Regions from separate parts of the Streptomyces sp. NPDC058307 genome, predicted to be linked through region 1. Evidence: riboswitches for the same ligand, from Rfam matches in the RefSeq annotation. Region 1 holds a riboswitch; each other region holds the start of a gene.

The links. Region 1 has a riboswitch for cyclic di-AMP ahead of ACFVYN_RS31155 (transglycosylase family protein). Riboswitches for the same ligand answer to the same signal wherever they lie in the genome.
Region 2: linked by a shared signal. The riboswitch ahead of ACFVYN_RS19485 (M23 family metallopeptidase) and the one ahead of ACFVYN_RS31155 (transglycosylase family protein) in region 1 are both predicted to bind cyclic di-AMP.
Region 3: linked by a shared signal. The riboswitch ahead of ACFVYN_RS39455 (M23 family metallopeptidase) and the one ahead of ACFVYN_RS31155 (transglycosylase family protein) in region 1 are both predicted to bind cyclic di-AMP.
Region 4: linked by a shared signal. The riboswitch ahead of ACFVYN_RS19290 (transglycosylase SLT domain-containing protein) and the one ahead of ACFVYN_RS31155 (transglycosylase family protein) in region 1 are both predicted to bind cyclic di-AMP.

What each region holds. Positions count from the first base shown of each region.
Region 1 is NZ_JBHVYZ010000055.1:37,819-45,420, reverse strand. It holds gene ACFVYN_RS31165 (septum formation initiator family protein) at 1-156, opposite strand, end outside; gene eno (phosphopyruvate hydratase) at 258-1,544, opposite strand; gene ACFVYN_RS31155 (transglycosylase family protein) at 1,837-2,535, opposite strand; cyclic di-AMP (ydaO/yuaA leader) riboswitch at 2,539-2,705, opposite strand; gene ACFVYN_RS31150 (transglycosylase family protein) at 2,911-3,906, opposite strand; gene ACFVYN_RS31145 (cytochrome P450) at 4,099-5,451, opposite strand; gene ACFVYN_RS31140 (nucleoside triphosphate pyrophosphohydrolase) at 5,753-6,766, opposite strand; gene ACFVYN_RS31135 (SurA N-terminal domain-containing protein) at 6,877-7,524, opposite strand.
Region 2 is NZ_JBHVYZ010000025.1:26,161-33,762, forward strand. It holds gene ACFVYN_RS19470 (GNAT family N-acetyltransferase) at 1-592, opposite strand, end outside; gene ACFVYN_RS19475 (HPr family phosphocarrier protein) at 799-1,080, shown strand; gene ACFVYN_RS19480 (GntR family transcriptional regulator) at 1,208-1,903, opposite strand; gene ACFVYN_RS19485 (M23 family metallopeptidase) at 2,091-2,843, opposite strand; cyclic di-AMP (ydaO/yuaA leader) riboswitch at 2,856-3,019, opposite strand; gene ACFVYN_RS19490 (M16 family metallopeptidase) at 3,211-4,599, opposite strand; gene ACFVYN_RS19495 (M16 family metallopeptidase) at 4,596-5,987, opposite strand; gene ACFVYN_RS19500 (DNA topoisomerase (ATP-hydrolyzing) subunit A) at 6,313-7,602, shown strand, end outside.
Region 3 is NZ_JBHVYZ010000105.1:5,639-13,240, forward strand. It holds gene trmB (tRNA (guanosine(46)-N7)-methyltransferase TrmB) at 349-1,221, shown strand; gene ACFVYN_RS39445 (PrsW family intramembrane metalloprotease) at 1,273-2,688, shown strand; gene ACFVYN_RS39450 (aldo/keto reductase) at 2,705-3,649, opposite strand; gene ACFVYN_RS39455 (M23 family metallopeptidase) at 3,772-4,797, opposite strand; cyclic di-AMP (ydaO/yuaA leader) riboswitch at 4,809-4,966, opposite strand; tRNA gene ACFVYN_RS39460 (tRNA-Met) at 5,266-5,339, opposite strand; gene ACFVYN_RS39465 (histidine kinase) at 5,521-6,672, shown strand; gene ACFVYN_RS39470 (response regulator) at 6,660-7,310, shown strand; gene ribA (GTP cyclohydrolase II) at 7,314-7,602, opposite strand, start outside.
Region 4 is NZ_JBHVYZ010000024.1:94,557-102,158, forward strand. It holds gene ACFVYN_RS19260 (arabinogalactan endo-beta-1,4-galactanase) at 1-61, opposite strand, end outside; gene ACFVYN_RS19265 (ABC transporter substrate-binding protein) at 495-1,826, shown strand; gene ACFVYN_RS19270 (carbohydrate ABC transporter permease) at 1,823-2,824, shown strand; gene ACFVYN_RS19275 (carbohydrate ABC transporter permease) at 2,821-3,687, shown strand; gene ACFVYN_RS19280 (LacI family DNA-binding transcriptional regulator) at 3,718-4,746, shown strand; gene ACFVYN_RS19285 (HAD family hydrolase) at 4,910-5,722, shown strand; gene ACFVYN_RS19290 (transglycosylase SLT domain-containing protein) at 5,726-6,208, opposite strand; cyclic di-AMP (ydaO/yuaA leader) riboswitch at 6,214-6,386, opposite strand; gene ACFVYN_RS19295 (polyprenyl synthetase family protein) at 6,910-7,602, shown strand, end outside.

The DNA of each region.
Region 1 (7,602 bases):
GCACAGCACGAGGGCGAGCAGCGCGGCCCGGCCGGTCAGCCGGGAGCGGCGGGCCTGCCGCTTGGTCTGGGAACGGTAGACCCGGGCCGCGGTCTGCTCGCCGAGCAGCCTGATCCTGGTCGTGGTGGAGAAACGGTCCCGGTCCTTCACGGCCATCGGCTCTCCGCCTCCCCTTCTACGTACGTACGTCCCCGCACACGGTACGGGACCGGTACGGGGACGTACGTACGACTGGCTAAGGCTTAGCCCTGCCGGGGTCAGCCCTTGAAGCGGGGGAAGGCCGAGCGGCCCGCGTACACCGCCGCGTCGTCGAGGATCTCCTCGATGCGCAGGAGCTGGTTGTACTTGGCGACGCGCTCGGAGCGGGCCGGGGCGCCGGTCTTGATCTGGCCGCAGTTGGTGGCGACGGCGAGGTCGGCGATGGTGACGTCCTCGGTCTCGCCGGAGCGGTGCGACATCATGCACTTGAAGCCGCTGCGCTGGGCGAGCTCCACGGCGTCCAGGGTCTCGGTGAGCGAGCCGATCTGGTTCACCTTGACGAGCAGGGCGTTGGCGGTGCCCTCCTCGATGCCGCGGGCCAGGCGCTCCGGGTTGGTGACGAACAGGTCGTCGCCGACGATCTGGACCTTGTCGCCCAGCTTGTCGGTGAGGACCTTCCAGCCGGCCCAGTCGTCCTCGAACAGCGGGTCCTCGATGGAGACGAGCGGGTAGGCCGCCACGAGCTCCTCGTAGTACTCCGTCATCTCGGCGGCGGAGCGGTCCTTGCCCTCGAAGGAGTAGACGCCGTCCTTGTAGAACTCGGAGGCGGCGACGTCGAGCGCCAGGGCGACCTGCTCGCCGGGGATGTAACCGGCTTCCTTGATCGCCTCGAGGATGAGGTCCAGGGCGGCGCGGTTGGACTCCAGGTTCGGCGCGAAGCCGCCCTCGTCGCCCAGGCCCGTCGACAGGCCCTTGCTCTTCAGGACCTTCTTGAGGGTGTGGTAGACCTCGGTGCCCCAGCGCAGCGCCTCGGAGAAGGACTCCGCGCCGATCGGGGCGATCATGAACTCCTGGATGTCCACGTTGGAGTCGGCGTGCGAGCCGCCGTTCAGGATGTTCATCATCGGCACCGGCAGCAGGTGCGCGTTCGGGCCGCCCAGGTAGCGGAAGAGGGGGAGGTCGCTGGCCTCGGAGGCGGCGTGGGCGACGGCGAGGGAGACGCCGAGGATGGCGTTGGCGCCGAGCGAGCCCTTGTTGTCGGTGGCGTCCAGGTCGAACATCGCCTGGTCGATCAGACGCTGCTCGGTGGCGTCGTAGCCGACCAGCTCCGGGCCGATCTGCTCGATGACGGCCAGCACGGCCTTCTCGACACCCTTGCCCTGGTAGCGGTTCGGGTCACCGTCGCGCAGCTCGATGGCCTCGAAGGCGCCCGTGGAGGCGCCGGACGGGACGGCGGCACGACCGGTGCTGCCGTCGTCGAGGCCGACCTCGACCTCGACCGTGGGGTTGCCTCGGGAGTCCAGGATTTCCCGGGCTACGACGACGTCGATGGACGGCACGAGCATCTCCTTCTTGGGATGTGACACGGTCCGCCGGGACCGCGGTGGGTTCTGCGAGACCGAGCCTAACCGGCTCCGGGGGATCGGCCACCGTGTGGACCGCCCCCTGGACAGAACCGAGAGTAAATTGTTTCTGAACTGAACAAAGACGGGCCTCGGCGAGCATGAAAAAACCCCGCCCCGGTGCGTACGGGGGAACACGCACCGGAGCGGGGAGCCCGTGGGGACGGGGGGTGACCCTCACGAGGCCTTCATCATGAAGGACACGGCTGTGAGGGCACTGTGGTTCAGCCGGGGCCTACTTCAGGTGCAGCTGCTGACCCGGGTAGATGAAGTCGGCGTCGGTGATGATGTCCTTGTTCAGCTTGAACAGCTTCTGCCAGCCGCCCTTGACCTTGTGCTTCTCGGCGATCGAGCTGAGCGTGTCGCCCTTGACGACCTTGTACTCGCCGTCGCCCTTCTTGACCTTCTTGCCGGTCGGGGTGGTGACGGTCTTCTTGGCGGCCGGACGCTCGGCCGAACGCGAGGCGCTCTGCTTCTCGGTCGAACGGCTGCTCGTGTTCGAGGAGCTGGAGTTAGAGGAGCTGGAGTTCGACGAGGAGGACGAGCTGCTGCCGCTGTAGCCGGCGCTGGACAGGCCCTTGCCGCAGACCGGCCAGGCACCCTTGCCCTGGGAGGCGAGGACCTTCTCGGCGACGGCGATCTGCTGGGACTTGCTGGCCTGGTTGGCCTGCGCGGCGTACTGCGTGCCGCCGTACGCGGCCCAGGTGGAGGCGGAGAACTGCAGGCCGCCGTAGTAGCCGTTGCCGGTGTTGATGGACCAGTTACCGCCGGACTCGCACTGGGCGACGGTGTCCCACTCGGAGGCGGTAGCGGCGGAGGCGTTGCCGGCCGCCATCAGCGGGGCGGCGATGGCGACACCGGTGACACCCGCCAGAGCGGCGGCACGGGTGGCCTTGGACGGACGGCGGTGCTTGCCCTTGCCGGAAAACAGCATGGTGGATCCCCTCACCGACGCCTGCGAGGTGAGCTGTCGGGTTCGGGCCGGTTGAGTTGCCCGGCCGCGCACCTCCCGGTGCGCGACTTAACCCCAAGCCGGTCCAGCTGAACTGCTGGGTCCGGCACTTACCTTGGGTCCCCCGCTCCTGCCTACGGCGCTTGACGCGACGACTGTTCCCGTTCGGCCACTGGCAGGATTCGGCGTTGCGACCGACGGGGCTCGGGTTGCCGAGCGGTCACGACCGTAGACACGGGCTCGGTCGAATTTCAAAGACGATCAGGGCTTCTGAGACTCATCCCACACTTTCACCAAAGTGGACATTCAGTGCGAAGTGTGACGTGAACTCCCGCTGTTTTTCAGGCCTTTTCAGCCCTATTCAGCCCCTGTGTCGAGGGTCTGACCGGCGACGATGCCGTTCGGGTCGGCCCCGATGCGGTCCTTGTTCTCGGCGTAGAGGGCACGCCATCCGCCGTCGAGGCCAAGGGAGTCGGCGATGGAGACGAGGGAGTCGCCCTCCTGGACGGTGTAGGTGCCGACGGCATGCCGGCCGGCCGGGGAGGAGGCTGTGCTCTTCGTCGCAATCTCCTCGGCGCTGGAGCCGCGGTGCTTGCCGGAACCGAGGGCGCCGACGTCCACGAGGGCCGAAGAGCTGCCCCGCTGCCACGACTTGTCCGCTTCGTCCTCTTCCGTGCTCACCACGGGCGAGCTGTCGGAAGGCTGGGTGTCCGCTGCGGCGGAACCGTCGGAAGTCGAAGGGTTCTTTTTGTCCGGCTTGGCGGAACTGTCGTCACCGGAGGGAGTGGCCGACGGCGAGGGCGTCACGGACGAACCGTCCAGCCCGTCGAGCAGACCGGAGGACTCCTCGGAGCCCGAAGAGTCGGCGGAACCGGAGGAACCGGACGAGCCCGATGAACCGGATGTGTTCGACGAGTCGGACGCCGAGGGCGAGGGCGTCCCGCTCCCCACCCCCGTGTCGACGTCGGCCGAGCTCGAGTCCTTGCTGAGACCGCCGAGCAGACCGCAGGTCGGCCAGGCGGCGATGCCCTGGTCCGCGAGGAGCTTCTCGGCCACGGCTATCTGCTGGTTGCGACTGGCGAGGTCCGCCGTCTCGGCGTATGCGAGGCCGCCGTACTTCTCCCAGTTCTCCTGGGACATCTGCAGGCCGCCGTAGTAGCCGTTGCCGTCGTTGGCGCTCCAGGAGCTGCCGCTCTCGCACTCCGCGACCCGGTCCCAGGTGGTGCCGGTGGCGGCGCTCGCCCCGGTCGCTCCGAGCAGTGGGATCGCGATGGCGGAGCCCGTCACACCGGCCGCCACGAGGAGAGCGGGAGCCTGACGGGGGCGACGGTGACGACCGTTCCCGGAGAGCATGAGGGGACCTTTCCCGAGACAGCAAGTACCGGCGCGGCGAGTGGTGCGGGGCACCGCGCTGGTCCGTGAACGTATAGGGATTCGATCACTTGTCACAAGTTAATGCCGCGTAGATCACGTGAGGATCACAAACTTGAGGACTCGTCACGTTTACCCGCCTCCGATCCGGGACAAGAGGGGTCTCTCGGTCGATTACCAGACGGGCGTGAACTCCACCGGCAAAGTGCGCAGTCCACGCATGATGAGTCCCCCACGCCACCGCAAATCAGCCGAATCGACCGCCAGTTGGAGATCCGGGAGGCGGGTGAGGAGGGTGGCGAGCGCGGTCTGGCCCTCCAGGCGGGCCAGCGGGGCACCGAGGCAGTAGTGGATGCCGTGGCCGTAACCGAGGTGCTGATTGTCACGGCGGGACAGATCGAGCACATCGGGGTCGGCGAACCGCTGTGGATCCCGGTCCGCGGCGGCGAGTACGACGAGCACCGGGTCACCCGTGGCGATGTCCTGCCCCCCGATCCGCAGCGGTTCGGTGGCGAACCGCCAGGTGGCCAGTTCCACCGGGCCGTCGTACCGCAGCAGTTCCTCCACACCGGTCTCCAGGAGGCCCCTCTCCTGCCTGGCCAGGGATTCCTGCAGCCGGTGGCGCTGCTCGGGGTGGGTGAGGAGGGCGTAGGCACCGTTTCCGATCAAATTGACGGTGGTCTCGAAACCTGCGAACAAAAGAATGAAGGCCATGGCCGCGGCCTCGTTCTCGGTGAGGTGCTCCCCGTGGTCGGAGGCCCGGATGAGCGCGGAGATGAGGTCCTCGCCGGGAGGGGGCTCATCGGGCAGCGCTTCCCGCTTCCGGTGGATGAGCTCGGCGAGATAGCCGCGCATCTTCTTCACGGACCGCGCCACCCCGCCTCGCGGACCGCCGCCGTGACGGATCATCATGCCCGCCCAGTCCCGGAAGTCGTCCTGGTCCTCACCGGGGACACCGAGCAGGTCGCAGATCGCGTAGATGGGGAGCGGGAAGGCGAACTCGTGGATGAGGTCGGCGGAACCCGTGGCCGCGAACCCGTCGATGAGACGGTCGGTCAACTCCTGTACCCGGGGCGCGAACTCGGCGACCCTCCTGGGCGTGAACGCCTTGCTGACGAGCCGTCGGAGCCTGGTGTGGTCCGGTGGATCGATGTTCAGCAGATGCGTCATCAGCTCCGCCTTGCGCTCCCCCGGGATGCCGGTCTTGCCCTTGGCGTGCGCGGGCTCGTCGTGATGCGCCGGGTTCTTGCTGAGCCGCTGGTCGGCGAGGGCCTGTTTGGCTTCGGTGTACCGGGTGACCAACCAGGCCTCCACACCGCTGGGCAGCCGGGTCCTGTGGACCGGGGCGTGCTCGCGGAGCCAGGCGTAGGCGGGGTAGGGGTCGGTGGCGAACTCCCAGGAGAAGAGCTCGGGGGTGGGGGCCGAGGAGGGGGGAGTCTCGGGGGTGGGAGTCTCGTCGGTGGGACTCGCAGGGGCGGGAGTCGCGGGGGCGGGACTCGCAGGGGTGGTGGCGGGCTGGTCGGTCACTCCTTGACGTTATCCGGCGGGGTGGGGCGCGAGGTTCCCCGGCGGGGTGGGGCGCGAGGTTCCCCGGCGGGGTGGGCCGCCAGGTCCCCGGCGGGGTGCGCCGCCAGGTCCCCGGCGGGGTGCGCCGCCAGGTCCCCCGGCGTGGGCGCCAGGTTCCCGGCGGGGGGCGCCAGGTTCCCGGTGGGTGGAGTGGGGCGCGAGGATCCCCGGTGGGCCGGCCGCAACACTCCCCGTCAAGATCGGCCACCAGGCTCCCCGGCGGCGTCGGCCACAACACTCCCCGCCAAGATCGGCCGCGAAGCTATTCGGCGGCCCGGGCGGCCTCGGCCTCGCGGATCGCGTCCCGGTAGGCCCGTGCCGCCGCTCTCAGCGCTGCCTCCGGGTCGATGCCCTCCGCCTCGGCGTGGGTGGCCAGGGCGAGGAGTTCGTAGCCGAGGCCCTCGGTGGTGGGGAGGGGGACGTCCAGGCCTGCCGTGCGGACGCGGGAGGCGAGCTTGGCGGCGAGGGCCAGGGCCGGCTGGCCGAGGGGGATGCCCTCGGTCACCGAGGTGCGCTGCTTCTCTATCGCCTTGGTGCGCAGCCAGTGGGCCTTGACCTCCTCGGGGGTGCTGGCCGTCTCGTCGCCGAAGACGTGCGGGTGGCGGTGGATGAGCTTGGCGACGATGCCGGCGGCGACGTCGTCGACGGAGAAGGGGGCGTCCGGGTCCTCCTCGGCGATCCGGGAGTGGAAGACGACCTGGAGGAGCACGTCCCCGAGTTCCTCGCGCAGTTCGTCGCGGTCGCCCTCCTCGATGGCCTCGACGAGTTCGTACGCCTCCTCGATGCCGTACTTCGCGAGGCCCTCGTGGGTCTGCCGGGAGGACCACGGGCACTCGGCGCGGATGCGGTCCATGACCTGGACGAGGTCGAGGAGCCGGGCGCCGGGCAGGTCGTAGGAGGCGGGGAGCAGCTCCAGCTCGGGCATCTGCAGGCGTCCCGATCCGGCGAGGCGGGCCAGACCGTCCGTGAGGGCCGGCTCGCCCTCGCCCGTGGCCACGACGACCACCGCGTGCCCGCCCGCGCACGCTGCGACCAGTTCCTCGGCGGTCGGGGAGGTCTCGTCGACCGCTATTCCCGCCTCCCGCAGATACGGCAGTTGGGGGTGGGTGCCGTCCGCGCACAGGACCCGGTCGGCTCCGTGCAGCACCTGCCAGGCGGGCCAGGACAGCAGGCCGGGGGCGACGCGGTGGCTGGTGGTGAGCAGGACGATGCGGCCGGGGGCGGACGCCGGGTCGGTGTCCTGGTCGGGGGCGGGCTCGAAGCCGGTTGCGTTCACAGTTCGAAGCTAACGCACGGCGCCGACGGGGCGATCAGGTTGTCCACAGGCAGGGGGTGGCGGGGTGATCGTATGATCACCCGTCTGCTGTGGAGGCCGTCTCTGTCCCGCTACGCGCTCTGTTCGCTCCCCGCCGCCGTGACCTCCCGCACCCACGGCGTCTTCGCGTCGACGCGGGTGCTCTTCTTGACGTCCCAGGTGCCGTAGCGCGGGTTGAGGTCGACGTCGAGTTCCTTGGACGCCTTGCTGAGGGCGTTCCAGAAGGCGGGGTCGCTGGTATCGGTGCCGAGGGCGCCGGCGAGCTTCTGGGCCTCCAGCTGGAGGCGGAGGTTGTCGTCGAGGCGTTCGGGCGCGATGCCGTACCGCTGGAGCCAGGCCGTCTCCAGGCCCTTGGTGCCGCCGGCCTGCTCCTCCAGGCCGGAGCGGAGTTCCTGGACCTGCTTGCGGGTCACGGTCACGCCCGCGTCCTCGGCCGCCCGGTGCAGCACCTGGTCGAGGACCATGCCGTGCAGGACGTCGCGGGTGAGGGTGCCGGTCTTGGCGATGGCCTGTTCGTACTGGGCCTCGTCCGTGACGGCCGCCCGCTGGGCGTCGCGCACCTCGGTCACCCGGTTCTCCAACTGCGCGACGGTGATCCGCTGGCCGCCGACAACGGCCGCCGCGCCGGGATGCGCGTCGCTTCCGCAGGCGGTGAGGAGGGGGGCCGCGGCGGCGAGCGCGGCGGAGAGGAGGAGCGCGGTGCGACGACGGCGGTGCAAGGGTGCCTCCCGAGGAGATTGTGCGACGGTGCACAAGGTCTTGCGGTGATCGATGGTAGGCAGGGGACCGGCTCTGGC
Region 2 (7,602 bases), on a different contig from region 1:
CGCGCGCGTACTGCACGGCGAGCGAGCGGTCGGTGGGCTCCAGGTCGAACTCCAGGCGTACGACGCCGTCCTCGAAGCTGCGCTTCTGCGTGTAGCCGGCGTCGGTGAACACCTTGATCATCTTGACGTTGGCGGGCAGCACCTCGGCGGCGAAGCGCCGGATGCCGCGCTCGCGGGCGACGGCCCCGATGTGTTCGAGGAGGGCGGAGGCCACGCCGCGCCCCTGGTGGGCGTCCTGGACCAGGAAGGCGACCTCGGCCTCGTCGGCGGGGGCGGTGGCGGGCATACCGTCGGCGCCGATGCGGTCGTAGCGTACGGTGGCGATGAACTCGCCGCCGACCGTGGCGGCGAGTCCCACCCGGTCCACAAAGTCGTGGTGCGTGAAGCGGTGGACGTCCTTGGCGGACAGGCGAGGGTAGGGCGCGAAGAAGCGGTAGTACTTCGACTCGTCCGAGACCTGCTCGTAGAAGCTGACCAGGCGATCGGCGTCGTCGACGGTGATGGGCCGGATACGCGCGGTGCCGCCGTCGCGCAGCACCACGTCGGCCTCCCAGTGGGCGGGATACTCGTGCCGGTCCGACGCGCTCTGCATGGGCCCCAGAGTACGGCTCGCGTACGACAACGGCGCGAGGCAGTCTGTGGAGAACGCGCGAGGACACACGAGGACACACAGGGACGGAAGTCGGGCCGAGGCCGCGGTCCGACCACTCCCCCCGGCAGGACTTCAGGCCTGTCCGGGAGCGCTTCACGTGTGGGAAACTGGTCTAGACAACCCTGAGAACCGAAGGGCAGCATCACATGGCTGAGCGCCGCGTCAACGTCGGCTGGGCCGAGGGCCTTCACGCCCGCCCCGCTTCCATCTTCGTCCGGGCCGCCACGGCCGCAGGCATCCCGGTGACGATCGCCAAGGCCGACGGCAACCCCGTCAACGCGGCCTCCATGCTGGCCGTTCTCGGCCTGGGCGCCCAGGGCGGCGAGGAGATCGTCCTCGCCTCCGACGCCGAGGGTGCGGACGCGGCCCTCGACCGGCTCGCCAAGCTGGTCGCCGAGGGGCTCGAGGAGCTTCCCGAGACCGTCTGAGGGAAGGTGCCCTGAAAAGCACCGAGGGGCTCGTCCGAATTACCGGGCGGGCCCTTCGCATTTCCCTTTTGCGGGCAGCGGAAATAGCGCCCCGCGAATTACTCCCTCTTTGTATACGGCGCCCGTGTTAATGCCGCAGACCTGTCACGTTTACAGGATGTTGCGAGGTCCTCACACGGTCCGTGCGGTCCGGCCCGGAGGTGAACCGCAGCCGGTGCGCCGCGCCCGAGCGCTCGGTGTGCAGCGTCGTGATCGCCCGCGCGCGCTCGCTGTCCCCGCGCGCCACCGCGTCCACGATCGCGCCGTGCTCCGCCCACGACTCCACGGGGTTGGCGGGCGCGTCCACGACGTACATCCAGGCGATCTTGTGGCGCAGCTGGGTCAGCATCGAGGTCAGCGCGGGGCTGCCGGAGGCCTGCGCGAGCGTCTCGTGGAACCAGCCCCCCAGGGAGCGCAGATCGTCGCTGTTGCCGCGCCTGGCCCGCTCCTGCCCCAGCCTGACCAGGCCGCGCAGCACCTTCAGATGGGCCTCGGTGCGCCGCTGGGCGGCCCGGGAGGCACCGAGCGGTTCGAGGAGCATGCGCATCTCCAGGAGGTCGGCGCCCTCCTGCTCGGTCGGTTCTGCCACACACGCGCCCGCGTGGCGCCGCGTCACCACGAAGCCCTCGGCCTCCAGTGTGCGCAGGGCTTCGCGGACCGGGACCCGGGAGACGCCGTAGCGGCGGGCGAGCAGTTCCTCGGTGAGCCGGCTCCCGCGCTCGTGGACTCCGGCGACGATGTCGTCGCGGATCGCCGTGCATACCGAGTGCGCCGGAATACGCATGTCCGACCTCCGTCTTAATCCCCGTGAAACGTCGCCGATTGACGTGTGTTCAGTGACTCTATTGCAATGAGCGGGAATTTCCGACGGCGGACGGGAATCCGGGGATATTTTTTGGACAACGGGGCCCCGGAAACGACGAAAACCCCGGCTCGGGAGCCGGGGCCTCGTGGCGGTCGCGCGGTGGGCGTCAGACGTTGACCCCGTGGGAGCGCAGGTAGGCGACGGGGTCGATGTCCGAGCCGTACTCGGGAGTGGTGCGCGCCTCGAAGTGCAGGTGCGGGCCGGTGACGTTGCCGGTCGCGCCGGAGAGGCCGATCTGCTGGCCGGGAGTGACCGACTGGCCGACCGAGACGCCGATGGACGACAGGTGGCCGTACTGGGTGTACGTGCCGTCGGCCATCCTGATCACGATCTGGTTGCCGTACGACCCGCCCCAGCCGGTCTCCACGACGGTGCCGCGGCCGACCGCGTGGACCGAGGTGCCGCTGGCGGCGTGGAAGTCGATGCCGGTGTGGCTGCCGGAGGACCACAGGGAGCCGCCGGTCTTGTAGCCGGTGGACACGTAGGAGCCGGAGATCGGGGCGACGAAGCGGTTGAGGCGCTTGCGCTCGGCCTCGCGGGCGGCGCGCTCCTTGGCCTCGCGTATCTCCTTGGCGCGCGCCTCGGCCTTGCGCTTGGCCTCCGCCGCCGCCTTCTTCTGCGCGGCGGCCTGCGCCTGCGCCTCGGCCTGGGCGTCGAGCTGGTCGGCGAGGGACTCCCCGACGCTGACGACGGGCATGAGGCCGGTCTGCTCCACGGAGTTGTCGGCGGCGAACGCCGGGGCTGCGATGGTGCCGATGACGCCGGTGGTGGCGAGGGCCGCGACACCCGCCGCGCGGGCGGTGGTGCGCTTCATACGGCCGGGACGACGGTGCTTCCCGGTGGCGCAGGTGAACGCCATGTGGTGGCTGGTCCTTTCCTTCCTTCTCGCCTACCGGGTTAGCTGACGGGTTCGGAGCAGGAAGGTCTCCTACGGACCCCCTCGCGGTGCGCGGGCGTCCGATTCACCCCAGGGACTTGTGATGGGTCCCCGGCTCCCCTGACTTACGCCATGCGGGGACTCGGCGATGACTGTCCGGTGCCGCGGGCGCGGCGCAGTGCCTGACGGACAGCCCAGAGGACGCTAAGCGGGGCCACTTTCAATCCCCAAACCGATCACGGGGTTTGTAGCGCATCCCACAGGGCAGACAGGCAACCTCCTGCCCAATTCGGACATCCAGGAGCCCTGGTGGCTGTTGCGTCACCAGGGCTCCTGACGTCCAGCTCCTCTACTCGGCCGTCACGACCTTGACTTCGCCGATGCCGAGCGCCTCGACGGGCTCCTTGATGGCGGCCGCGTCGCCGACCAGGATCGTCACCAGCCGGTCCACCGGGAAGGCGTTCACGACGGCCGCGGTGGCCTCGACGGTGCCGGTCGCGGCGAGCTGCTGGTACAGGGTCGCCTGGTAGTCGTCGGGCAGGTGCTGCTCGACCTGGTCGGCCAGCGTGCTCGCGACGGCCGCGGCCGTCTCGTACTTGAGCGGTGCCACTCCGACGAGGTTCTGTACGGCGACATCGCGCTCGGCGTCGGTGAGACCGCCCTCGGCCAGCGTGCGCAGCACCTTCCACAGGTCGTCCAGGGCGGGACCGGTGTTCGGGGTGTCGACCGAGCCGCTGATGGCGAGCATCGCGGCGCCCGAGCCGTCCGGGGCGGACCTGAGGACCTGCCCGAACGACCGTACGCCGTAGGTGTAGCCCTTCTCCTCGCGCAGGACGCGGTCCAGGCGGGAGGTGAGGGTGCCGCCGAGGCAGTAGGTGCCGAGCACCTGCGCGGGCCACACGCGTGCGTGCCGGTCGGCGCCGATACGGCCGATCAGCAGTTGCGTCTGGACGGCGCCGGGGCGGTCCACGATGACGACGCGGCCGGTGTCGTCGGCGGTCACCGGCGGCACGGGGCGCGGCCGGCCCGTGGACCCCGTCCAGGAGCCGAGGGTGTCGGCGAGCAGCGCGTCCAGGTCGATGCCGGTGAGGTCGCCGACGACCACGGCGGTCGCGGTGGCGGGCCGCACGTGCTTCTCGTAGAAGCCGCGTACGGCCGCGGAGTCGATGTTCTCGACGGTCTCCTCGGTGCCCTGGCGCGGGCGCGACATGCGCGAGTCCGCCGGGAACAGCTCCCTGGAGAGTTCCTTGGCGGCGCGCCGGGACGGGTTGGCCAGCTCGTGCGGGATCTCGTCCAGGCGGTTGCGGACGAGCCGCTCGACCTCGCTGTCCGCGAACGCGGGCGCCCTGAGCGCGTCGGCCAGCAGACCGAGCGCCTTCGCGAGGCGGGAGGCCGGCACTTCGAGGCTGAGGCGGACGCCCGGGTGGTCGGCGTGCGCGTCGAGGGTGGCGCCGCAGCGCTCCAGCTCGGCGGCGAACTCCTCGGCGGAGTGCTTGTCGGTGCCTTCGGAGAACGCGCGCGCCATGATCGTGGCGACACCGTCCAGGCCGGCCGGCTCGGCGTCCAGGGGCGCGTCCAGGAGCACCTCGACGGCGACGACCTGCTGGCCGGGGCGGTGGCAGCGCAGGAGGGTGAGGCCGTTGTCGAGCTTCCCGCGCTCGGGGGCGGGGAAGGCCCAGACCTTGGGCTCGCCCGCCTGCGGCTGCGGGTGGAATTCCATCGCGGCGAGCTCGGTCACTTGGCCGCCTCCTCGTTCTCGTCGGTCGCTTCCACGGTGGCCGCGGAGTCCGGGGCGTCGGCGTCCTCGGCGCTCTGGGCGATCTCGGCCGGGGCGGTGGGCTCGTAGACGAGCACCGCGCGGTTGTCGGGGCGCAGCTTGGCCTTGGCGACCTCCTGCACCTCCTCGGCGCTCACCTCCAGGACCCGCTGTACGGCGGTCAGGGCGAGCTGGGGGTCGCCGAACAGGACGGCGAAACGGCACAGTTCGTCGGCACGGCCCGCGACGGTGCCGAGCCGGTCCAGCCACTCGCGCTCCAACTGGGCCTGGGCGCGCTCCATTTCCTCGGCCGTGGGGCCCTCGGCGGCGAACCGGGCGAGCTCCTCGTCGATGGCGGCCTCGATGACCGGCACCTCGACATCACCAGAGGTCTTCACGTCGAGCCAGCCCAGGGAGGGCGCACCGGCCAGGCGCAGCAGGCCGAAGCCGGCCGCGACGGCCGTACGGTCGCGCCGTACCAGCCGGTTGTAGAGGCGGGAGGACTCTCCGCCGCCGAGGACGGTGAGGGCCAGGTCGGCCGCGTCCGCCTCACGGGTGCCGTCGTGCGGGAGCCGGTAGGCGGCCATCAACGCGCGCGCGGGGACCTCCTCCTCGACGACCTCGCGCAGCTGCTCGCCGATGACCTCGGGCAGGGAGCCGTCGCGGGGCGCGGGCTTGCCGTCGTGCGAGGGGATCGAGCCGAAGTACTTCTCGACCCAGGCGAGCGTCTGCTCCGGGTCGATGTCGCCGACGACCGACAGGACGGCGTTGTTGGGCGCGTAGTACGTGCGGAAGAACGCGCGCGCGTCCTCAAGCGTGGCCGCGTCCAGGTCTGCCATCGACCCGATCGGGGTGTGGTGGTAGGGGTGGCCCTCCGGGTACGCGAGCGCGGTCAGCTTCTCGAACGCGGTGCCATAGGGGACGTTGTCGTAGCGCTGCCTGCGCTCGTTCTTGACGACGTCGCGCTGGTTCTCCATCGACTCGTCGTCGAGGGCGGCCAGCAGCGAGCCCATGCGGTCGGCCTCCAGCCAGAGGGCGAGCTCCAGCTGGTGCGTCGGCATGGTCTCGAAGTAGTTGGTGCGCTCGAAGCTGGTGGTGCCGTTGAGCGAGCCGCCCGCGCCCTGGACAAGCTCGAAGTGCCCGTTGCCCTTGACCTGTCCGGAACCCTGGAACATCAAGTGCTCGAAAAGGTGAGCCAGGCCGGTACGTCCCTTGACCTCGTGGCGCGAACCGACGTCGTACCAGAGGCACACCGCCGCGACCGGGGTCAAGTGGTCCTCGGAGAGCACCACGCGCAGGCCGTTGGCCAGGCGGTGCTCGGTCGCTGTCAGGCCCCCGGTGCCTGCCTGGTCTGTGGCCGTGTGACCCATGGGCATGTACGTCCCTTCGATCGCGTTCGCGGTCGTGGAAACCGCGGTTTTCCTGCCGGTCCTGCCACTGTATGCAAGCGTGCGGACCCCCGGCGAAGTTCCCGGAGCGCGTACGCCCACAGCGGATCGCGTAGCCTGCGGGCAACCGTGACGGAGGCGCTGTGCCGTTGCCGGGCCGGGCGGCCCTGCCGGGCCCCGGCCCGGACTGTCAGTGCCGCGGTCCACAATGGTCCGCGCAGACCCGTTCACGCTTCAGCAAGAGTGAGCCAAAGGGCCGACGTGAGCGACCCGTAGGCGAGCGACCAGAAAAGAGGAGCCGGCAGCGATGGCCCGCCGCAGCACGAAGACCCCGCCGCCCGACGACTCGTACGAGGAGCGGATCCTCGACATCGACGTCGTGGACGAGATGAAGGGCTCGTACCTCGAGTACGCGTACTCGGTCATCTACTCCCGCGCGCTCCCCGACGCCCGCGACGGCCTCAAGCCGGTGCACCGGCGCATCGTCTACCAGATGAACGAGATGGGCCTGCGCCCCGACCGCGGTTATGTGAAGTGCGCCCGCGTGGTCGGCGAGGTCATGGGCAAGTTGCACCCGCACGGCGACGCGTCGATCTACGACGCCCTCGTGCGCATGGCACAGCCCTTCTCGATGAGCGTGCCGCTGATCGACGGCCACGGAAACTTCGGCTCGCTGGGCAACGACGACCCGCCGGCCGCCATGCGGTACACCGAGTGCCGCGCGGCCGAGGCCGCGAGCCTGATGACGGAGTCCATCGACGAGGACACCGTCGACTTCTCGCCCAACTACGACGGCCAGGAGCAGGAGCCGGGCGCGCTGCCCGCCGCCTTCCCCAACCTCCTGGTGAACGGCGCCTCGGGCATCGCGGTCGGCATGGCCACCAACATGGCGCCGCACAACCTTTCCGAGGTCATCGCGGCCGCCCGCCACCTGATCCGCTACCCGAACGCGGATCTGGACGCCCTGATGAAGCACGTCCCGGGCCCCGACCTGCCCACCGGCGGCCGGATCGTCGGTCTCTCCGGCATCCGGGACGCCTACGAGACGGGCCGCGGCACCTTCAAGATCCGCGCGACGGTGTCGGTGGAGACGGTGACGGCCCGCCGCAAGGGCCTGGTCGTCACCGAGCTGCCCTTCACGGTCGGCCCGGAGAAGGTGATCGCCAAGATCAAGGACCTGGTCGGCTCGAAGAAGCTGCAGGGCATCGCCGACGTCAAGGACCTCACCGACCGCGCGCACGGCCTGCGTCTGGTCATCGAGATCAAGAACGGCTTCGTGCCGGAGGCGGTCCTTGAGCAGCTCTACAAGCTGACGCCGATGGAGGAGTCCTTCGGCGTCAATAACGTCGCGCTGGTGGACGGTCAGCCCCTCACCCTGGGCCTCAAGGAGCTCCTCGAGGTCTATCTCGACCACCGCTTCGAAGTGGTGCGCCGCCGCAGCGAGTTCCGGCGCACCAAGCGGCGCGACCGACTGCACCTGGTCGAGGGGCTGCTCACCGCCCTGATCGACATCGACGAGGTCATCCGCATCATCCGCTCCAGCGACAACTCCGCGCAGGCGAAGGAAAGCCTGATCGAGCGCTTCTCGCTGAGCGAG
Region 3 (7,602 bases), on a different contig from region 1:
GACATGGCCACCGGAACGCGGTGCGCAGTAGCCCGGCATCCGCACGCGGCGCCCGGAGGCGCGGTTGGTCTGGACGCCGTTGGTCTGGACGCGGCTGGTCCGGACGTGCCCGGACGCGACCACCGCACCGCCACCACCCCTGGCCTACCGCCTCGGACGGCGCCTGGTCCAGATGTGACCCCCGGATGTGACCCCCCGGATGTGACCCCCCGGACGTACGCCCAGACGCCGTTCACCCTCACGCCCGGCCCCCGCACACCACGCCCCGGACACCGCCACCCCCACGCCCGCCCCCGCAACACCCCTGAGCGGCGTTCATCCCCGCCCCCGCCGTAAAATCGACCCACTGTGTCTGATTCCCTCAACGCTCCCGATGCCCCCCGCTCCCAACCCCCCGCCTCCGGCGAGGCCGCTCGGCATGTTCCCGGGGGGTCTCTGCGGCACAGCAGGGCCAAGGGGGAGCCGCGGTTTCCCGATGGGCCCAGTGCTGATCCCGCGGGGTCGCACTTCGAGCGGCGGATCCGGAGTTTTCAGCCCCGGCGGAGCCGGGTGACGGCGGGGCAGGCGGACGCGTTGCAGCGCCTGTGGCCCACGTGGGGGCTCGACATCGACGGGCAGCGCACGATCGACCTCGGTGAGATGTTCGGCAACGACCATCCCGTCGTACTGGAGATCGGGTTCGGCATGGGTGAGGCCACCGCGCAGATGGCCGCCGCCGACCCGGGGACCAACATCCTCGCCGTCGACGTGCACACCCCGGGCCAGGGCAATCTGCTCAACCTCGCCGAGCAGCAGAAGCTGTCCAACATCCGGGTCGCCAACGGCGACGCCATCATCCTGCTGCGCGAGATGCTCACCACGGACGCGCTAGACGGACTGCGCGTGTACTTCCCCGACCCCTGGCCCAAGAAGCGGCACCACAAACGGCGACTGATCCAGCCCGAGTTCCTGGACCTGGCCGCGACCCGCCTCAAGCCCGGCGCGCTGGTGCACTGCGCGACCGACTGGGTGCCGTACGCCGAACAGATGCTCGACGTACTCACCGCGCACCCGGACTTCGAGAACACCCAGGCCGACGGCGGTTTCGCGACACGTCCCGACTTCCGGCCGCTGACCCGTTTCGAGGGACAGGGACTGGAGAAGGGACATGTCGTGAACGACCTGCTGTTCCGCCGCGTACAGCACGGCGACCGACCCGACCAGTCCCCCACCGGCGCCTGAGCATCCCGCCCTACCTGCGGGCGGCGCCTCTGTCTCGTTAAGGTCGATGCCGTGGCCACCTTTCCCCCGTATCCGACGTACTCCGGTGAGCCCACCGGTGGCGGTGCGCTGCGGCACGCGCACTGGTGGCAGCGGAAGTGGGTGCGCTACGGCGCGCTCATCACCCTCCTCACGCTGTCCGGGCTCGTCATCCTCGCCCTGGTCCGTCAACAGACCGGCACCGAGGGGTTCCTGGTCGGCCTGGGGCTCGCCGTCCTGCCCGTACCGCTGCTCATAGCCGCGTTCCGCTGGCTCGACCGCGTCGAACCGGGGCCCTGGCGCAATCTGCTGTTCGCCTTCGCCTGGGGCGCCTGCGCGGCCGCGCTGATAGCGATCATCGCCAACAGCTTCGCGACGAAGTGGATAGCGACGGCGACCGCCGACCCGTCCGGCGCGGACACCCTCGGCGCGACCGTGATAGCACCGATCGTCGAGGAGTCGGCCAAGGCCGCCGCCGTGCTGCTCGTCTTCCTGTTCCGCAGACGGGACTTCACCGGGATCGTCGACGGCGTGGTGATAGCGGGGGTCACCGCCACCGGCTTCGCCTTCACCGAGAACATCCTCTACCTGGGCACCGCCTTCGGCACCGACCAGCTCACCGGCGACAGTGGCATCGCCTCCGTCACCGCCGCGACCTTCTTCGTACGCGTCGTCATGTCGCCGTTCGCGCACCCCCTGTTCACCGTCCTGACCGGCATCGGCTTCGGCATCTCCGCGCTGTCCGCGGAACGCCAGCACGTACGGCGGGTGCTCGTCCCGCTGTCCGGGCTGCTGCTCGCGATGGCCATGCACGCGACGTGGAACGGCTCGTCGACGTTCGGGCAGTACGGCTTCTTCGCGGTGTACGCGATGTTCATGGTGCCGGCGTTCGCGCTGCTGACCTGGCTGGTCATCTGGACACGGCAGCGGGAGCTGAGGACCGTGCGCGAGGAACTGCCCGCGTACGCCGTCGCCGGATGGCTGACGCCGACCGAGCCCTATGTGCTGGGCTCGATGCGGGCGCGGCTCTTGGCGCGGGACTACGCGCGGCGGCAGTTCGGCGGGCGGGCCGCGGCGCGGGCGGTCTCGCAGTACGAGGCGTACGCGACGTCGCTTGCCTTCCTGCGGCGCCGGGGGCGGCTCGGGCGGGCGGGCGCGGACTTCGTCGTACGGGAGCGGGAGTTGCTGCACGAGCTGTGGCGGCGGCGGGACGTCGCGCGTCCCTCGCTGGACCACGCGGCCCGGGTGACGGCACCGCCGGTCCCGGTGGCCGCGCCGCCCTGGCCGGTGTACGGGGCGTACGGATACGCCCCTCACCAGCCCCAGCCGACGCACCCCGCCCAGCCGACGCCCCCGGTCCACCCGGTCCACCCGGTCCACCCGGTCCACCCGGTCCACCCGGTCCACCCGGCGGTGCAGTACCCCGCCTACAACCCGTACCGCACGTAGCTCGCGCGGCGGAGGCTCAGGCCGACGCCTCCGTCAGGCGCGCAAGCTCCTCCTCCGTCAGGGTCAGGTCCGCCACGCCCAGCAGCGCCGGCAGCTGTTCCACCGTGCGGGCGGACGCGATCGGCGCCGCGACCGTCGGCCGGGCGGCGAGCCAGGCGAGGGCGACCGTGGCGACCGGGACGGTGTGGGCCTCGGCGATGTCGTCGAGAGCCGCGAGCACCTTCCGGCCGCGCTCGGTGTCCAGGTGCTGGCCGGCGCCCGCGGCGCGCGCGCTGTCGACCGTCGTACCGGGGCGGTACTTGCCGGTGAGGAACCCGGAGGCGAGGGCGTAGTACGGGACGGCGGCGAGGCCCTCCCGGGCGGCGACGGCCTCGAGTTCACCCTCGTACGTGTCGCGCGAGACCAGGTTGTAGTGGGGCTGGAGGGCGACATAGCGCGCGAGGCCCTCGCGGTCGGAGAAGGCGAGGGACTCCGCGAGGCGCGCGGCGGAGATGTTGGAGGCGCCGATCGCCCGCACCTTGCCCGCCCTCACCAGGTCGTCCAGCGCGCCGATGATCTCCTCGACCGGCACCTCGGTCTTGTCGACGTGGGTGTAGTACAGGTCGATGTGGTCGGTGCCCAGGCGCTTCAGGGAGGCGTCGGCGGCGGCCTTGATGTTCGCCCCGGACAGGCCCGGGAAGTCGGGGTGCTGGCTGACCTTCGTGGCGATGACGACGTCGTCGCGGTTGCCGCGGGCCGCCAGCCACTTGCCGATGACGGTCTCGGACTCGCCGCCGGAGTTTCCCTCGACCCACGCCGAGTAGACGTCGGCCGTGTCGATGAAGTTGCCGCCGGCCGCGGTGTACGCGTCGAGCACGTCGAAGGAGGTGGCCTCGTCAGCGGTCCAGCCGAAGACGTTGCCACCGAGGGTGAGCGGGAAGACCTCGAGGTCGGAGGAGCCGAGCTTGCGAAGAGAAGTCATGCCATACGTCAACGCCCGCGCCGGGCGCCGGTCTTCCGCTATGGCCGCAAAGTCCTCGTAAACAAGCGGAAGCAGCTACTCCGGCGCACCGGCGGGAACCTCCGGGAACCCCGAGGGGCGCCTCAGGGAGTGAGCCCCTTGCCGCGCAGCCACGTCATCGGGTCGATCCCGTTGGCCGAGCCGCCCGGGTGGACCTCCAGGTGCAGGTGCGCGCCGGTCACGTTGCCCGTGGCGCCCACGCGTCCGATGACGTCACCGGTGCCGACCTTCTGGCCGACGCTGACGTTGATCGAGGACTGGTGGCAGAACCACAGCTCGGTGCCGTCGTCGAGGGTGAGGATCGTGCGGTAGCCGTAGGAACCGGCCCAGCCGGCCTGGGTGACGGTGCCGCCGTGGATCGCCTTGATGAGCGTGCCCGTGGGGGCGGCGAAGTCGAGGCCCGTGTGGTAGCCGGAGGCCCACAGGGAGCCGGCCTGACCGAAGGTGCCCGTGATGGTGTACGACGAGGTCGGCAGCGTGTACTGCTTGGCGAGCTCGGCCAGGCGCGCGGCCTCGGCCTTCTTCGCGGCCGCCTCCTCCGCCTTCTTCTTCGCGGCGGTGGCCTTCTCCTGGGCCTCCTTCTCCGCCTTGGCGGCGGCCGCGTCGGCCTCCTTCTCGGCGGCGTCCGCGATGGCCTGGGCGGCCTTGGTGTCGAGCTGGCCCTGCTGCACCTCGGCCTGGGCCAGGATGCGCGAGCGCAGCGCCTCACCGGCGCCCGAGGTGCCCTTGACGGTGTCGGCGGTGGTGGCGCCGACACTGCTGAAGGCGCTCGTGTCGTCCGCGGCGGGGGCGGAGTCGTCCGAGATGAGCGAGCCCACGTTGGGCAGGTCCGGCAGCGAGATGGAGACCGGCGGCTTGCCGGTGTTGGCGCTGGCCATCCCGCCGGCGCTGACGGCGGCTATGACACCGACGCCCAGAACGGTGGAGCTACGGGCGAACCCTCCGCCACGCTGCTTGGCGACGCGATGCCGGCCTCGTACGGGGGCGAGGGAGTCCGCGGTGGGGTTCCACTCGCCGAGCGGGGCCTCGTCGTCGGCACGGTAGCCGCCGTATACGAGGGTGTCGCTCGGGACGTACGGCGCCTCGGGGGCAGGCGGGTTGGACGCCACGTGGGCGCGCTCCTTTCCTTCCTTCTCGCCTACCGGGTTAGCTGACGGGTTCGGAGCAGGAAGGTCTCCTACGCGCGTATACCGACCGTGCTGCCACGGCGGAGTACGAGCGATTCACCCCAAGTTGGTGGTTCCCCGGTTCCCTTGCGGAATTCGGCGCGTGAGCACGGAGCCGTCTCTTGTGACGGCTGGGACGACCGCGCTGCGTTATCGAACGTTAATAGACCCGGGGGCCCGATTCCAAGCTGTTCCACTTGATCATTAACGAAACCCGGCAGGACTTACGGCCCATGAACGGCTAAAAACGGGCGAGTTGACCTTCACTCAAGCCACACACGGACATTGACGGTATGTCAGCTGTAACGCGGAGGGCGGTCACGCGCTCACCCCGCGTCACATCACGTCACGAGCGGAAAAAACACTCAGGGCCGGAATCCAGTGAACTGGATTCCGGCCCTGAGCCTTGAGTAGCGGGGACAGGATTTGAACCTGCGACCTCTGGGTTATGAGCCCAGCGAGCTACCGAGCTGCTCCACCCCGCGCCGTTGTGTAACCAGCATACGTCATCCGGGGAGTGCTCCGCGCCAGGGTTGTTCCGGGCGTCGTGCAGGTGGTCGAGTCGGCGATGGCCAGGACCGCCGCGGGGAGTGATCCTCGCCCGGCCCCCGATGGTGTAGCGGGCTACACCGTGCGCCCGGGGCCCGTTCGTCTAGCGTGAGCCGCATGTGGAAGTCGGTGCAGCGGACGGCGATGGCGACCGTGCATCTCGTCGTGGCCGCGGCGATGTGCTTCGGCATGTACCTCTTCATCACGGTGCTCCTGATCGCCGCCATCGGTACGGTCGCCGTGGTCGGCTGCTGGCTGCTGCCCGAGGCCGTGCTGCTGATACGGCGGATCGCCGGCGCCAAGCGGAACCTGACCGCCCTGTGGACGGGCCGGGAGATCCCCGAGGCGTACACACCGATGACCGGCACCCTGCGCGAACGGCTGCGCATCTCGGTGCGGGACCCCGGCACGCTCAGGGACCTGCGCTGGATGCTCGCCTACTACCTCTACGGCGCCCTCCTCGCCCTCGCCCTCCCGCTGTGGCCCCTCGGCCTGCTGGTCGACGGCGTGTGGGCCGGAGCGCTGCGCCGAGCCCCCGTCGTCCTGCCGCTGATCGTGCGGCTCGCGGACACCGAGGCCCGCTGGTCGGCCGTGCTGCTCATGCCGTCCCCGAGTGCCAGGCTGGCCCGCCGGGTCGAGGAGCTGCGGGAGACCCGGGCCGACGCGATCGCCGCGCACGAGGCCGAGCTGCGCCGCATCGAGCGGGACCTGCACGACGGCGCCCAGGCCAACCTGGTGGCGCTGTCGATGCGGATCGGACTCGCCAAGCGGGCCTACGAGCGTGACCCGGACGCCGCCCGCAAACTGCTGGACGACGCCCAGGACCAGGCCGAACAGGCGTTGACGGAGCTGCGGCAGGTGGTGCGCGGGATCCATCCGCCGATCCTCACCGACCGGGGTCTCGTCGGCGCGGTACGGGCGCTCGCCGCGAGCAGCGGGCTCACCGTGGGCGTGGACGACGGCGGCCTGGACGAGGGCACCCGGGCGCCCGCGGCGGTGGAGGCCGCGGCCTACTTCGTGGTCGCCGAGTCGCTCACCAACGTCGCCAAGTACAGCGGCGCCGACCGGGCCGAGGTCCGGCTGGCCAGGACCCGGCGGGGTCTGACCGTGCGGGTGCGGGACGAGGGCCGGGGCGGCGCCGACGAGTCCGCGGGCTCGGGGCTGCTCGGGATGCGGCGCAGGGTCGCCGCGCTCGACGGGACCTTCGAAGTGACCAGCCCCGCCGGGGGCCCGACCGTGATCGATGTGGAGCTGCCGTGCGTGTGGTGATCGCCGAGGACAACGCCCTCCTGAGAGAGGGGCTCGTGCTGCTTCTGACCTCCTCCGGGCACGAGGTCGTGGCCGTCGTCGGCACCGGCCCCGAGATCCTGCCCGCCCTGCTCGAACACCGCCCTGACGTGGCCGTCCTCGACGTGCGGATGCCGCCCGGCTTCCGCGACGAGGGACTGCGGGCCGCCCTGGAGGCGCGGGAGCGGATCCCGGGGCTCCCGGTGCTGGTGCTCTCGCAGTACGTCGAGGAGTCGTACGCCGCCGAGCTGCTGGCCGGTGGCACCAGCGGGGTCGGCTACCTCCTCAAGGACCGGGTCGGCCGGGTCGACGAGTTCCTCGACGCGCTGGAGCGGGTGGTGGCCGGCGGTACCGCGCTGGACCCCGAGGTCGTCACCGAGCTCCTGACCCGCCGCCGCGACACCCCGCTCGACTCCCTCACCCCGCGCGAGCGCGAGGTGCTGAAGCTGATGGCCGAGGGCCACGACAACACGACCATCGCCAAGACGCTCGTGGTCACCGAGCGCGCGGTCAGCAAGCACATCGGCAACGTCTTCCTCAAGCTCGGCCTGCCGCCGAGCGACAGCGGCCACCGGCGGGTCCTGGCCGTGCTGGCCTATCTGGCGCACACGCCCAGGTGACGCTCAGCCGACGCCGAGTTCGGTCAACTCCCCCAGCGGCAGCGTGTGCTGGGTCTGCAGGACCTTCGCGCGCAGGTAGCGGACGTTGTGGGCGGTGGTGAAGACACCGGTGGGGACCCGGTCGCGGACGTCGATGCCGAGGTCGCGCAACTGGCCCGCCTTGTCGGGGTTGTTGGAGAGCAGGTCGAGCTCGGAGATCCCCAGGGCCTGGAGCATCTGCGCGGCCGCGGTGTAGTCGCGGGCGTCCTCGGGCAGGCCCAGCGCGGTGTTCGCGGCGTAGGTGTCGAGACCC
Region 4 (7,602 bases), on a different contig from region 1:
CCAGTACGGGAACGGCCAGCGCGGCGGCTCCGGCAGCGGTGAGAACACTGCGTCTGCGCATCTCAAAGGGTCCTTTCGCGGACGGTCACGGGGTTACCGGCTCTGCGGTGCCTTCGGCGGCCGGGGAAGGGCCGGTGGAGCAACCGGGGAAGGGCCAGGAGGAGGTTGGGGGGAAGGGTCGGGGGACGGGGTGGGGGAGCGGGGTGAGGGGAGTCGGCGAAACGCCGGACGACCAAGGAAAACCCTCATTTTCTGTGATCGTGCACAGCTCCCCTCACGCTCCCCTCACCCCTGTCATCGGCGGGCAACAAGTAGGTAACCCCACGCTCCCGCCATTGACAAGGGGCCGAAACAATTCTCTACTGTGCACGATCACAGAGCCGCGCGGCCCTCGCGCACAGCCTCTCGGTCACGTCCGCAGAACCTCCCCCCACGGCGGTTGCCGCGTACGCGGATGTCCGAGACCGGCTGGTTCCAAGTCAGGGGAGATGTAGATGTCGATCAACCGCCGCCAGATCAGCAGGCGCAGCATCCTTGCCGGGGCCACAGCCCTCGGCCTCACGAGCACCCTCGCCGCCTGCGGCGGTTCCGACGACAAGGACTCCGGCGCGAGCAGCGGGCCCGTCAAGCTGACCTACTGGTCGTGGGCGCCGAACATGGAGAAGGTCGCCGCGATCTGGAACAAGAAGAACCCGGACATCACCGTCACCGTGTCCAAGCAGGCCAGCGGTCAGGAGATCCTGTCCAAGCTGATCACCGCGAAGAAGGCCGGCAACGCCCCCGACCTCATCCAGGTCGAGTACCAGTCGCTGCCCACCCTGGTCTCCAACGACGTCCTCGCCGACATCTCCAAGTACGCCGGTGACACCAAGTCCGCGTTCGCCGAGGGTCTGTGGGGCATGGTCACCCTCGGCTCGGACGCGCTCTACGCGATCCCGCAGGACTCCGGCCCGCTGATGTTCTACTACCGCGAGGACCTCTTCAAGAAGCACGGACTGAGCGTCCCGAAGACCTGGACGGAGTTCGCCGAGACCGCCCGCGCCGCCAAGAAGGCCGTCCCGGACGCCTACTTGACCACCTTCTCGGCCAACGACCCCGGTCTGTTCGCGGGTCTCGCCCAGCAGGCCGGCGGCAAGTGGTGGACCGTCGACTCGGCCGGCAAGTGGACCGTCGGCATCGACGACGCGGCCACCAAGCAGGTCGCCGAGTTCTGGGGCGGGCTCGTGCAGGAGGGCGTCATCGACAACCAGCCGATGTACACCCCGGCCTGGAACAACGCCCTCAACAAGGGCACCCACCTCGCCTGGGTCTCCGCCGTCTGGGCGCCCGGGGTGCTGGTCTCCTCCGCGCCCGACACCAAGGGCAAGTGGCGCATGGCCCCGCTGCCGCAGTGGAAGTCCGGCGAGAACGTCACCGGCAGCTGGGGCGGTTCCTCCACCGGTGTCTCCACCGACTCCAAGCATGCCGAGGCCGCCGCCAAGTTCGCCACCTGGCTGAACACCGACCCGGAGGCCCTTGCCGCCCTGGTCAAGGAGGTCGCGATCTACCCGGCCGCCACGAAGGGCCAGTCCGGGAACGTCCTGACCACGCCGGAGTTCTTCTCCAATCAGGCGGACTTCTACACGACGGCCGGCCAGATCGCCGCGACCACCGCCGCCGCGGCCTGGGGCCCCAACGTCAACACGGCCTACACCACCTTCCAGGACGCCTTCGGCAAGGCCACCAAGTCGAAGAAGGAGTCCCAGTTCGACTCGGCCCTCGCCACCGTGCAGTCGAAGACCTTCTCCGACATGAAGAAGCAGGGCTTCGAGGTGACCGAGGCATGACCAGCGCTCCGCTCAAGGGCTCCGACCTCATCGAGGCCGGGCCCTTGGCGGACGGCACCGGCACCGCCCCGTCCGTCCGCCCCAGCCGCCCCCGCCGCCGTGGTCGCGGTCGCAGCGCACCGTACTGGTTCCTGGTGCCCACCCTGACCCTCTTCGCCGCCTTCACCGTGGTGCCCATCGGGTACGCGATCTGGCTGAGCCTGCACAAGGTCCAGGTCAAGGGCATCGGCCTCGGCAAGGGTGCCCGCTCACAGGTGTGGAACGGCATCGGCAACTACACCGACGTCCTCAACGACTCCGAGTTCGGCCACAGCGTGCTGCGCGCCTTCGGATACGGCCTCATCGTCATCCCGACCATGCTGGGCCTCGCGCTGCTGTTCGCGCTGATGCTGGACACCCCGAAGGCACGCAGCGCGCCCTTCGCCCGGCTGATGATCTTCCTGCCGTACGCGGTGCCGGGCATCATCGCCGCCCTCATGTGGGGCTTCCTGTACCTGCCGGACGTCAGCCCCTTCTACTACCTGCTGGACAAGTTCGGCCTCCCGCAGCCCGACCTGTTCGACGGCGGCAACCTGTACCTCTCCTTCGCCAACATCGCGGTCTGGGGCGGCACCGGCTTCAACATGATCGTCATCTACACCGCCCTCAGGGCGATCCCGGCTGACATCTACGAGGCGGCCAGGATCGACGGCGCGACCAATCTGAGCATCGCCCTGAAGATCAAGATCCCGATCGTGATGCCCTCCCTGGTGCTCACCTTCTTCTTCTCGGTGATCGCCACCCTCCAGGTCTTCACCGAGCCCATGGCCCTCAAGCCGCTCACCAACGGCCTGCCCAGCTCGTGGAGCCCCCTGATGGCCATCTACGACAAGGCCTTCCTCCAGTCCGACATCTACGGCGCCTCCGCCACCGCGGTCGTCCTGGCCCTGGCCACGTTCGTCCTCTCCTTCACCCTGCTGCGCATCTCCGACCGCTACACCCGGGAGGACCGGGCATGACCCCCCTCACCCTCACCGCCGGCCCCAAGGCCGCCCGCCGCACCGCCTGGGTGCCCACGATCGTCCTGATCCTCGGCGCGCTGTACTGCCTGATCCCCATCGCCTGGGTGGTCGTCGCGGCGACCAAGGACCGGTCCGAGCTCTTCTCCACCTTCACCCTCGCCCCCGGCACCGGCCTCTTCCAGAACCTGAGCGACCTGACCGCCTACCGCGACGGCATCTTCTGGCGCTGGATGGCCAACTCGGCCTTCTACGCCGGTCTCGGCGCCCTGCTCTCCGCCGCGGTCTCCGCCGCCGGCGGCTACGCGCTCGGCCGCTACAGCTTCCGCGGCCGTGAGGCCATCTTCAAGATGATCCTGGCCGGCGTCCTGGTGCCGTCGATCGTGCTGGCCGTACCGCAGTACCTGCTGCTGTCGAAGCTCGGCATGGCCGACTCGTACTGGTCGATGCTGCTGCCGTCGATCCTGTCGCCGTACGGCGTCTACCTGGTCCGCATCTACGCGGCCGCGTCCGTGCCCGCCGAACTCATGGAGGCCGCCCGCATGGACGGCGCCAGCGAGTGGCGGATCTTCTCGCGGATCGCCGTACCGATGATGATGCCCGGGCTGATCACGGTGTTCCTCTTCCAGTTCGTCGGCATCTGGAACAACTTCCTGCTGCCCTTCGTCATGTTGGCCGACGACGAGAAGTTCCCGATCACCCTCGGCCTGTACACGCTGCTCGCCCAGGGCGCCTCGCAGCCCGCGCTCTACACCCTGGTCATCACCGGATGCCTGCTCGCGATCCTGCCGCTGATCGGGCTCTTCCTGGTGATCCAGCGGTTCTGGTCGCTGGACCTGATGAGCGGCGCGGTCAAGGCCTGAGGCCCAGGCCCACTTTCACGAACGAGGAACATGACCACCAGCGCGAACGGACGCCGAAGGCCCCCGACCATCCACGACGTGGCCCGGGAGGCGGGCGTCTCGCGGGGCACCGTCTCCCGCTTCCTGAACGGCGGCCACTACGTCTCGGCCGCCGCCCGGCGGTCGGTCGAGGCCGCCATCAGGAAGACCGGCTACGTGGTCAACCGGCACGCCCGCAGCCTCAGTACGGGCCGGTCGGACTCGGTGGCGTTCCTGCTGACCGAGCCGCAGGAGAAGTTCTTCGAGGACCCCAACTTCAACATCCTGCTGCGCGGTTGCACCGAACGGCTCGCCCAGCACGACATCCCGCTGCTGCTGATGCTGGCCGAGAGCGACGACGACCGGCGCCGGCTGACCCGGTACATCACCTCGGGCCACGTCGACGGGGTGCTGCTGCTCTCCAACCACAGCGGTGACCCGGTCGCGGCCGAACTGCACCACGCCGGGATCCCGTTGGTGGTCTGCGGCAAGCCGATAGGGCGGGGGACCAAGGTGAGTTACGTGGCCGCCGCCGACCGGGAGGGCGCGCAGGACATGGTCCGCCATCTCCTCGCGGGCGGCCGCCGACGCATCGGCATGGTCACCGGGCCGCTGGACATGCCGGGCGGCCCCGACCGCCTCGCCGGCTACCGGGACATGCTCGCCGAGGCCGGGCTGCCCTACGACCCGGCGCTCGTCGTCGAGGGCGACTTCCGGCGCAGCGGCGGCGAACGGGCCGCCCGCAGCCTGCTGGCCCAGGCCCCGGACCTGGACGCGGTGTTCGTCGCCTCGGACCTCATGGCCCTCGGCGTCGTGGGCGTCCTTCAGCAGGCCGGGCGTGCGGTGCCGGAGGACATCGCTGTCGGCGGCTTCGACGACTCCCCGGCGGCCACCGCCATCGCCCCCGCCCTGACCACCATGCGCCAGCCCTTCGACCGCATCAGCGCCGAGATGGTCCGCATGCTGCTGGCCCAGATCGCCGGCGAGGACACGGCCGGAGTGATCCTCCCGACGGAACTGGTGGTCCGGGACTCGGCATAGGCGAATGGGACGGAGCGCCAGCGGCCCGCTCTGCGGCACCCCGGAGCGGCAGCGGCCCCGCTCTGCGGCACCCCGGAAGCGGAACGCACGTCAACGGATGTGAAAGCAGCAGCCGTCCGGTTCGCGTCGAGTCGCGGGGGCCAACCATCCGTATTCTCTGATCATGGCCGCCTCCCCCGCATATGCCCTGATCGCCACCGACCTGGACGGCACGCTGCTGCGCGCCGACGACACCTTCTCCGACCGGTCGTTGGCCGCGCTCGCCCGGGTGGCCGCGGGTGGGGCCCGGCATCTCGTCGTGACGGGACGGCCGGCGCCCAGAGTGCGGCCCCTGCTCGACGACCTCGGCAGCACGGGGCTCGCGGTGTGCGGACAGGGCGCGCAGGTGTACGACGCCGGCGCGGACCGTCTGCTCTGGTCGGTGACCCTGGACCGGGAGCTGGCCGAGACCGCGCTGGGCAAGATCGAGGCCGAGGTCGGTCAGGTGTACGCGGCTGTGGACCAGGACGGTGTCGACGGGCTCACGCTCATCGAACCGGGCTATCTGATGCCCCACCCGACCCTGCCCGCCGTACGGGTCGGCCGGCGCGACGACCTGTGGTGCGAGCCGATCAGCAAGGTGCTGCTGCGCCACCCCTACCTGTCCGACGACGAGTTGGCGGTCACGGCGCGTTCGGTGGTGAGTTCGCTGGCGACGGTCACCATGTCGGGGCCCGGGACCGTCGAACTCCAGCCATGCGGCATCACCAAGGCGACGGGCCTCGCGCTGGCCGCCGGACACCTGGGCCTGGGGCCGGAGACGACGATCGCCTTCGGGGACATGCCCAACGACATCCCCATGTTCGACTGGGCGGCCCGTGGCGTGGCGATGGCCAACGCCCACCCCGAACTCAGGGCCGTGGCCGACCAGGTGACCCTGTCGAACGAGGACGACGGCGTCGCCGTCGTCCTCGAAGGACTGTTCCGTGAGGCCTAGTTCCTAGTACGCGCCGAACACGTTGTCGATGGACCCGTACCGCTGGGCCGCGTAGTTGCAGGCCGCGGTGATGTTCGCGACCGGGTCGTACGGGTCCCACGAGGTGTTGGCCACGTGGTACGCGTTGAAGGTCGGGTCGATCACCTGGAGCAGGCCCTTGGAGGGCGTGCCGGCGGCCGCGTTGGAGTCCCAGAGGTTGATGGCGTAGGGGTTGCCGGAGGACTCGCGGATGACGTTGCGGTAGATGCCGTCGTAGGAGCCGGGAATCCCGTGCTCCGCCATGACGGCGAGGGAGGCCCGGATCCAGCCGTCGAGGGTGTCGGAGTAGCCGAGCGTGGTCGCGGTCTGCACGGCCGGGGTGGCCGCGGACGCGGTGGTGGCGCCGATGAGGGGGAGCGCGAGTACGGCGGCTCCGGTGCCCACGACGGCGAGCTTGCGGACGAGACGGCTGGTGCGGGTACGTCGGTGCTGAGCGGCAGCGGACATGGTGAAGTTCCTCTCCGTCGCCTGCGAGGTGAGCTGTCGGGTTCGGGCGGGAGATGCCCGGCCTCGCCTATGAATGGCGTGACTTCACCCCAAGCCGTGCCGGTATGTCCGAAGACATCCGGTTCGGCGGTCTACCTGGTTCCCCCGCTCCTGCCGTGGTTCTCGGTGGGTGTACGGGCGGTGGCAGGATTCGGCGTCCGCCCGACAGGCCGGGAACGTATGCGAGAGCACATGTCCGAAACAAGTGGCGAATTCACATGCGATGCCTATTGACCTTGGTACGAGGCATTTGAGGCGCTTGATCCTTTGCGTTCGCCAAGCCTCAACTCACGCACGGGCAAAGGCGGATCGCCAGATTCCGGATTCATGCCGGTCCGTCCGCACGAGTGGGTCAAGTCACAGTGGATCGCAAGAGGTGCAAAAGGGGCAAGAGTCTCAACTCATGCTCAACCGGCGGCCCGTGGGGTCCGCTGCTCCGGTGCCCATCCCGCAATAGCGGTCCATTCCGTACAAGTCGATAGATATTTGTTCTTATCAGATGATCAAAAACATACCGGTCGTGATCCGATACCGCCTGGCATGGACGGGGCGGGCGCTATCGGTGATCCAAAGGTGACCGGATACGCTGACTTGAGTGAGGGCAGCGACCTATCGACATTCCGTGTGACCGCCAGTAGACACCAGCAGACAGGAGACCCCTCGTGACCGTCGTCGGGCCGTTCGGGCTGAGCGTGCGGGACCAGGCTCTGGAAGCCGATGTCCAGGCCGGATTGGCGGCTGTCGAGGAGGGACTGCTCGAGGCCACCAAGAGCGAGGTCCCCTTCATCACGGAGGCCGCGCAGCACCTGGTGCGGGCGGGTGGAAAGCGGTTTCGGCCGTTGCTCGTGATGCTCGCCGCCCAGTTCGGTGACCCCTATGCGCCGGGCCTGGTGCCGTCGGCCGTGGTGGTGGAGCTGACCCACCTCGCGACGCTGTACCACGACGACGTCATGGACGAGGCCGAGGTCAGGCGGGGTGTCGACAGCGCCAACACCCGCTGGGGCAACTCGGTGGCCGTGCTGACGGGCGACTTCCTGTTCGCCCGCGCCTCGCACATCCTGGCCGACCTCGGGCCCGCGGCCGTCCGGGTGCAGTCGGAGGCGTTCGAGCGCCTGGTCACCGGGCAGATCCTGGAGACGGCCGGGCCGCAGGACGGCCGCGATCCGGTCGAGCACTACCTCGACGTGCTCGGCGGCAAGACGGGCTCCCTCGTCGCGGTCTCGTGCCGCTTCGGGGCCATGATGTCGGGCGCCGACGAGACCGTCGTGGACGTCCTGACCCAGTACGGCGAGCGCCTCGGTGTCGCCTTCCAGCTCGCCGACGACGTGCTGGACATCGCCTCCGACTCCCGGGAG